Regions from separate parts of the Brumicola nitratireducens FR1064 genome, predicted to be linked through region 1. Evidence: predicted binding sites of a transcription regulator. Region 1 holds the regulator's gene; the other holds the start of a gene.
The links. Region 1 encodes sigma-54, which starts transcription at its own class of promoters, with help from an activator protein. Its sites were predicted from a motif close to GTTGGCACGNNNNTNGNNT; they were not measured.
Positions count from the first base shown of each region.

Region 1 (4,216 bases):
GCTACGAGAAAGCCACTAAAATCATCACGTTAAAAGGAAATGCGGAGCTTTATCAAAATGCGTTTAGTATAAAAACCGACTCAATTATATACAACATTATAAAAGAGCAATGGCAGGCGCAGAAAGACACCGATAGTCAGCAGCAAGTTGTGACCGTATTTGATGGCGATACTTTGAAAAAAACAAAAGAAGCAATGGAAAAGCAAAAGGAAAATAAAAAGTGAGTACCTTGTTTGCAAAACACCTCGCTAAATCATACAAAGCTAGACAAGTTGTAAGAGACGTTAGCTTGGAAGTGTCCACAGGCCAAATTGTTGGCTTGTTAGGCCCAAACGGCGCAGGTAAAACAACGACGTTTTATATGATTGTCGGCTTGGTACCGCTTGATAAAGGTGAAATTTTTATTGACCAATTAGACATGTCAATTCAACCTATGCACGAGCGTGCGAGACATGGCATTGGATATTTGCCCCAAGAAGCCTCTATTTTTCGTAAATTGACCGTGTATGAAAATCTAATGGCAATATTACAAACACGCAAAGAATTGGCAAAAGATCAACGTGAACAAGAAGCTGACGACTTAATGGACGAATTTAATGTCAGTCATATCAGAAATAATTTAGGCATGAGTTTATCCGGTGGAGAGCGCCGCCGCGTTGAAATTGCACGAGCTTTAGCTGCAAATCCTAAGTTTATTTTACTCGATGAACCATTCGCCGGTGTTGACCCAATTTCTGTTAATGATATAAAGAAGATCATTAAACAATTAAAAGAGCGAAACATTGGTGTGTTGATCACAGATCATAATGTACGTGAAACGCTAGATGTCTGTGAAAAAGCATATATTGTAAGTCACGGTGAGCTGATTGCATCAGGAACCTCTGCTGAAGTACTCAGTAACCAAAAAGTGAGAGAAGTGTATCTCGGCGACCAATTTGTATTATAGGTGTATCATGTTTTGTAACTGGCTTTTATCACCATTAGAAATAACTGAAGGACATCAATGAAACCTTCACTGCAGTTAAAATTTAGCCAACAGCTAACAATGACGCCTCAGCTTCAGCAGGCGATAAAGCTGCTACAATTGTCTACATTGGATCTTCAGCTCGAAATTCAGGAAGCGTTGGATTCCAACCCTTTACTAGAAATTGACGAAAGTGAACACAACAACGACAGCTCAGACAGTGACTCTGAACCTCAAGACTATACTGATAAAAACTCACTCAGTGCGGAGAATTCAGATAACGTTGACAGCCACGACGCACTCGAAAACAACCAAATTCCTGATGACTTACCACTAGACAGCTCTTGGGAAGAATATCTAAGCGCCTCGTCTGCGCCAGCCAACATATCCAACGGCCCCGCAGATGATGACTACATATTTCAGGGCGAAACCACCGAAAATATCCAAGACCATCTAATTTGGCAGATGGAATTAACCCCGTTTTCAGATATAGACCGCTCTATTGCTATTGCGATAATTGACTCAATTGATGAGTCTGGTTATCTCACTGTTAGCAGCGAGGAAATTTTAGATAGCTTACAAAACGAAGAAATTGAATTGGACGAAGTTGAATGCGTTCTAAAACGCATTCAAATGTTCGACCCTATTGGTTCCGGCTCTCGTACTCCTCAAGAGTGCTTAATGGTGCAATTAGCCCAATTTGATCCTGCAACGCCTTGGTTGGCTGAAGCCCGTCTGTTGTTAACAGAACACAGCGACTTGTTAAGCAGCAAAGACTACCGCACATTGATGCGTAAAACTCGATTGAAAGAAGACCAGCTGCGAGAAGCAATGCGCCTATTGCAAACGCTTAACCCAAGACCAGGAAGCACAATTGCCGTTAAAGATTCTGAATACGTTATTCCTGACGTGTCTGTTGCGAAAAAAAATGGTCGTTGGACAGTTGAGCTGAATGGTGATTCTTTGCCACCGCTGATCGTCAATAAAGAGTATGAAGCACTCAGTAAAAGCACTAAAAATTCGAACGATTCACAATATATTAAGTCACACTTACAAGAAGCTAAATGGTTTATTAAGAGCTTAGAAAGTCGCAATGAGACACTATTGAAAGTATCTCACTGTATTGTTCAGCAGCAAATGGGCTTTTTTGAACACGGTCCAGAAATGATGAAACCAATGGTTTTAAATGACGTTGCTGAGATGGTCGATATGCATGAGTCAACTATTTCAAGGGTTACCACCCAGAAGTATATGCATACGCCCAGAGGCATTTTCGAGCTTAAGTACTTTTTCTCTAGCCATGTTTCAACTGAATCTGGCGGTGAATGTTCGTCGACAGCAATAAGAGCACTCATCAAAAAGCTCGTTGCGGCGGAGATTGTCAGCAAACCACTTAGTGATAGCAAGATTGCGCAATTGTTGGCCGATCAAGGAATTCAAGTTGCTCGACGAACCATTGCGAAATATCGAGAGTCCCTCTCGATTCCCCCGTCGAACCAAAGAAAAAGTCTGCTGTAGACTTCATAAGAGGACGTAACATTATGCAAATAAATCTAACTGGTCATCACGTTGATATTACTGATTCACTAAGAGCATACGTCGACAGTAAATTCGAACGATTAGAAAGACACTTCGATCATATTAGTAATGTACATGTAGTGTTAAATGTAGAGAAAATAAATCAAAGAGCTGAAGCAACACTTCATCTCAAGGGTGACGTTGTTCACGCTAACGCTGAACATACTGACATGTACGCAGCCATCGATGGACTGATTGACAAGTTAGATCGCCAAGTTATAAAGCACAAGGAAAAGTCAAAACGACATTAGTCGCCTACGAATTATGATTATATCTGATATTATTTCACTCGACCGCACTGAATGTGCGGTTGAGTGTCAAAGCAAAAAACGAATTTTTGAAGTCATCAGCGAAATTGCAGTGAAGGGAAATCCACAGCTCAATTTAAATGATGTGCTTGCGAGCATGTTGGCGCGCGAAAAAATGGGTAGCACAGGCATAGGTAACGGTATTGCTATACCACACGGCAGAATTGAAGGAATACAGGATATAGTTGCTATCATTGTCACTAGCGAAGAACCGATCCAATTCGATGCAATAGACGACAAGCCCGTAGATATATTTTTCGCTTTATTAGTGCCCAGTGAACAAACCCAAGAGCATCTTCAAACGCTTTCATCTATCGCGCAAAAATTGAGCGATAAAAACATAGTAAAAGCGTTAAGAAACGCTGCTACTAGAGACGAAATTATTTCAGCACTAGCGTAAAAATTAACCACACGGTGAATTATCCCACCGTTTCATAACTGTTATCTACCTCTAAAGGACCTGCACACGTGAAACTCTTGATCATCAGTGGTCGCTCTGGCTCAGGCAAATCAATTGCATTAAGGGCCTTGGAAGACCTAGGGTATTATTGCGTCGATAACATACCCGTAAATTTGCTGCCGACACTTACTCATGCACTCGCCGATGAAAGCGAAAAAGTAGCGGTGAGCGTCGATGTTAGAAACATGCCTAAAATGGCGAATGAGCTTAGCGAAATTGTGGACTTTTTGCCCAGTATTTGGGAAGTTACCATTTTGTATTTAGACGCTAGTGATGATGTATTGATTAAGCGCTATAGTGAAACAAGACGTTTGCACCCGCTCTTCAAACTCAATAAATCACTGGCCGAATCAATTGAGGCGGAACGAGAAATATTAGTGCCTGTATCGGAAAAAGCGGATTTACATATCAACACCGATAATTTATCACTGCACGAGCTTTCAGAACTAATTCGAGAAAGAGTGTTAGGTAAAAAAAGCGCAAACTTAGTCCTAGTATTTGAGTCGTTTGGCTTTAAATACGGCATTCCAAGAGATGCAGATTATGTATTTGACGCCCGTTTTTTGCCTAACCCACACTGGGAGCCCGACTTAAAGCCCTTGAATGGATTAGATGGCCCGGTACAGTTATTTTTAGGGGGACAGCCACTTGTCACCAAATTCATATGGCAAATTCAAAACCTGATATCAACTTGGCTGCCACATTTAGAAAGAAACAACCGCAGCTATGTTACTGTTGCTATAGGTTGCACCGGCGGGCAGCATCGCTCTGTATTTGTGGCAGAGGCGCTTGCAAATAGCTTCCGTGCAAGCCATGGGGATGTACAAATCAGACACCGTGAATTGAAGTTGAGCAAAAAAGAAGAGATTGATCCAAATACACTGAATGAGTCTCAGCATGATCGTT
Region 1 is NC_016041.1:966,785-971,000, reverse strand. It holds gene lptA (lipopolysaccharide transport periplasmic protein LptA) at 1-224, shown strand, start outside; gene lptB (LPS export ABC transporter ATP-binding protein) at 221-946, shown strand; gene GNIT_RS04215 (RNA polymerase factor sigma-54) at 1,004-2,482, shown strand; gene hpf (ribosome hibernation promoting factor) at 2,506-2,793, shown strand; gene ptsN (PTS IIA-like nitrogen regulatory protein PtsN) at 2,807-3,250, shown strand; gene rapZ (RNase adapter RapZ) at 3,319-4,216, shown strand, end outside; gene GNIT_RS04195 (HPr family phosphocarrier protein) at 4,208-4,216, shown strand, end outside.

Region 2 (4,216 bases), 1.2 Mb from region 1:
TTGTGGAGGACGCAATAAGCTTCACTACTTCCAGAGAGTCTTCTAAATCGACAATAACGAAGAGATGGTCAAGCGCTGTTGTAAAGAATTCCGGCAAGGGGATTTTTGGCAATATCACGCCGGCGATAGCTGCTATCGAGATTAGGATGGATGGAATAAACCAAAAACTGCCGCCGATTATGCTAGCTATTTTTTGTAAGTTGATCAGCCAAAAGCGAAAATGCCAAGCTGAATACTGCTGTTTCGATTCATTCACGGCTGAGTTCGTGCGTATTTAGCGTTCATTTTATTCAGTCCGCTTTGGCTTTTAATATTCATATCATACACATAATTTATTGGATAATAGTTATTTTCCAAAAGCCGAGGCAAACTGTATCGACTTTCTAAGTTGAACCCTGACTCTAATCATCTTTTTGTGACAACATGGTATTTAACTTCTCACCGCCCTTCGCACCAAAATCAAGCGTACGTATTGGGAACGGAATTAAAATATCGTTCTCCATTAGGGTTTGGTGAATGAGGTGGACAGCCTCATGTCTTGCCTTCATAAACCCAGTGTGTCCCGGGTATTTTATCCAGAACCAGATCACCAGATTCACACTGCTGTCGCCAAAGCCTTCGGCAAATACGTTTAAGTCATCTTTTTTAGTTACAAATTTTTGTTCACTCAATGCGCTTTTGATAACCTCAGCGGCGTGCATGACATCGTCCGCGTATGAGATACCTACAGGAATTTCAATACGCCTTTCGCCAGTAGTAGTGTAATTAGTCACTATATTTCTGAACAGTATTTTATTTGGAATAATTTCTAGCTGACCAAAAAACGTTTCTACAACCGTGTTTCTGAGATTGATCGATTTGACAGTGCCGAAAACCCCCTCCGCTTCGAGCACATCGCCAATTTGAAATGGTTTTCGGATGCCCATAGCAATGCCCGCTATGAGGTTTTCCGTCATGTCTTGGAATGCAAAGCCGATAGCTAAACCGAGAATTCCTGCGCCAGCTAATAGGGATGTAACTGTCCCAGTGAGACCCAAAAACTCGAGCGCGATAAAAACGCCTGCAACAAAAACAACCACTTTGGACATTGCACTGAGTAAGTCAGCAATCTGTCTCGATTCAAACGCACCATGCAAAATTTTGGATACAATTCGGGATGTGAGTCTAGCAAAAATTGCAAAAGCAAGGACTACGACAAGAGCAACTACTATATTAGGTAGAATTTTAATGCCCGTTTCTAGCCATGAGTCAACTTTGCCATTTATCAGCGTCCAAAAGTTGTTAATCGCTCCGAATTCCAAAACATATCCTCTCTTTGATCCTGTTTTTACCGTTACGGTCCATCTTAATTATTATTTTCTGCTGACTCTTGAATGATTTCGCCCACTGACTCAATGTCTTCACCCGCGCCTTCGATAGTTGCGCAACCGGCTAAACATAAAAATAGTAGCGAAATTGATAATTGAGTGAGTGTTTTTAACTTGTCTAACATTGTGATTCTCCTGAAAGTAAAATGCCCCGCATCTTTAATAAAAGTGCAGGGCGTATTTTAATTAGCAATCTTTGTCTTTCGCTTCAGTTGCTTCTTTAACATCTTCGCAAGCATCTTCGACTGCATTCCCTGCATCTTCAGCTATTTCGTCTAGCTTTTCGCCTGCTTCTTCGGCCGGTCCCTCTGAACACGCAGATAGTGTGAATGCAAAAACTGCTGCGAGTAACAATGTGCCTAACTGTTTAAATGAAATTTTCATAATTTATCCTTATACGTTTTATTGAGTGTTTGTTTAATATACTGCTGTTAATCCAATCGCTTTATGAATCTTTGCGACGTGTTTGTGTCACTTTATACAGATGGGTCTTTCCCTCTCAGAGCGTTTACCACCAAAGAGATGACAAGTAGCGCTAGAAAGATGAAAAACAATATTTGAGCGATACCGGATGCTGCTCCAGCGATACCACCAAATCCCAATACACCCGCAATAATAGCGATGATGAAAAATAGAATTGCCCAACTCAACATGATATTTCTCCTTGTGAATCTATAGACGTTCATTAAGTAGTATGCGAATAAGATGCCAAAATTTAAGTCATTGATTGCATTGACTTATATGTTCAATTTAAATTTTTAGAGCGGGTGTTCAGAATTTTTTACAGAGTAACTCAGAAAAATTTACCTGCTCTTTTGTGTAAGTTGGCAGAGCTTTCGTGTCAGGATTTGGTTAAATTGAGTTATCGAGCGGATTTTCTTATGTTGCTAGAAGTAATAGCAATCATCAGCACTAAGAATTAGTATGTAGAGCCACGTCGTCAGCAAATCCGGTAAGCTTATTCAAGGACGGCCTAAGTGATAAGGATTAGTCTCGCATGATTTTAGAAAACCCGGTAAGTGAAACGCAGATTCTAGTGCAAGATATGCAAACATATTACGCCGAATTCATTGCGAATCTCCCACAAATTGCCTTGGGTATTATTCTGTTATTCGGCTTTTATTTTTTATCAGCACCGATATCAAAGTGGCTTGTGAAGCCGCTTACCTACGCGCATTCTAGTGCCTTAATTCAACTCGTGATTCGTCGAATAATCAGTGCAATTGTTATCTTGTTTGGTTTTTATTTGTTTTTACGCTTGGTTGGATTAAGCGCTTTTGCTATTGCACTACTGAGCGGTACTGGCGTGGCGGGCTTAATAATCGGGTTTGCTTTCAAAGATATAGCAGAAAACTTTATGTCTAGTCTGTTATTAAATATTCAGAAGCCTTTCAAGTTAGGGGAAGTAATAGAGGTAAGCGGCCATTTGGGCATTGTTAAACAAGTGACGGCTCGCGCAACCACGCTGGTAGATTTTGATGGAAACCACATCCAAATTCCAAATGCGACAGTGTATAAGAACACCATCCGCAACTTAACGGCAAACCCAAACACCCGAGGTAAGTTTATTATAGGTATTGGCTATGACAACGATCCTTCAGTGGCGCAGGATATTGGTTTGCAAGTATTAACAAAAATGGATGTTATTCTTGCTGAGCCAGAACCGCAGGTGCTTGTTCAAGAACTTGGCTCATCAACGTACAATTTAGCCGTGTATTTTTGGGCTAATACGCATAAGCACAGCTTATTGAAAGTGCGCTCACTCGCAATCAAAAACATGATGAAGGCTTTTTCACAGGCAAATATTAGTATGCCAGACGACGCGAGGGAGATTATTTTTCCAGAAGGAATTACGATTAATCGGGATGCTGATAATCGTGGCGCCAGCAGCGCAAAGAGTGCGCCACATAACAACTCTATAAAACAACAGTCCGACACAAACAGCCGCGACAGCGCGTCTCATGACGAAGACCTGACTAGCGACAATGATGATATCCGCAAACAAGCGGACCAAGCGAGAGCCCCAGAGCAAGGCGATAATATCTTGTAAACATCTTTTATCTCGGCTTTTCAACGTATTCGCGCTAGCATACCGCGGCAAATACTAATTGGGCTACCGTAACGCTATGTTTAACAAAATCTTCATACTGGTTATTAAAGGACTACTCACTGTACTCCCTTTCGTAATCACAATTTATTTATTGACTTGGCTTATCAATACTACAGAGAGTTTACTGTCTCCTCTTATACCTAATGCCTACTATTTTCCCGGGCTAGGCATTGGACTTGCATTGTTGGTATTGGCATCAATCGGCATAGTGGTGAACCTATATGTGGTGAGGCTGGTTATCGAACATGCAAACACCTTGTTTGATAGAGTGCCGTTGATTAAAACCTTATTTGGTGCCATTAAAGATGCGGTCGATTTGTTTCAAATTAAGAAAGACCAAAATACAAAAAAAGCGGTTTCGGTAGAAATATCCGACGGTGTACATTTAATTGGCTTTATTACCGGTGATTCCGTTGCTGAGGTCTTATTTCCAAAACAAAGCAAGATTGCTGTTTATATTCCTTTCAGTTACCAAATAGGCGGTTATACCTTGTATTTGGATGCCAATAAAATAACTGAACTGTCAGTTGATGTTGAAACAGCCATGCGCATCGCAGTTACCGGAGGTAACTCGATTAAGCCAAGCAAGTCATCAACAAAAACGAGCTAAGAACGGTAACCTGAATACATGCTAACGCTCCGTCTCTTTTAAAACGCTTGTTTGTTGCTAGAACAGGTGAGTCGTTGCTATCAATCAGCCGCTGCACTTGCTGTAACAGCTTGGCTTTCTGGGGCACAC
Region 2 is NC_016041.1:3,940,651-3,944,866, reverse strand. It holds gene GNIT_RS16675 (DUF2254 domain-containing protein) at 1-256, opposite strand, end outside; gene GNIT_RS16670 (mechanosensitive ion channel family protein) at 402-1,301, opposite strand; gene GNIT_RS17955 (entericidin A/B family lipoprotein) at 1,346-1,492, opposite strand; gene GNIT_RS16665 (hypothetical protein) at 1,554-1,751, opposite strand; gene GNIT_RS17950 (DUF1328 domain-containing protein) at 1,844-2,020, opposite strand; gene GNIT_RS16655 (mechanosensitive ion channel family protein) at 2,365-3,417, shown strand; gene GNIT_RS16650 (DUF502 domain-containing protein) at 3,494-4,087, shown strand; gene GNIT_RS16645 (DUF3612 domain-containing protein) at 4,172-4,216, opposite strand, start outside.
Region 2: GNIT_RS17950 (DUF1328 domain-containing protein) is a predicted target of sigma-54. The motif match lies at 2,062-2,080, and genes of this name have one in related genera.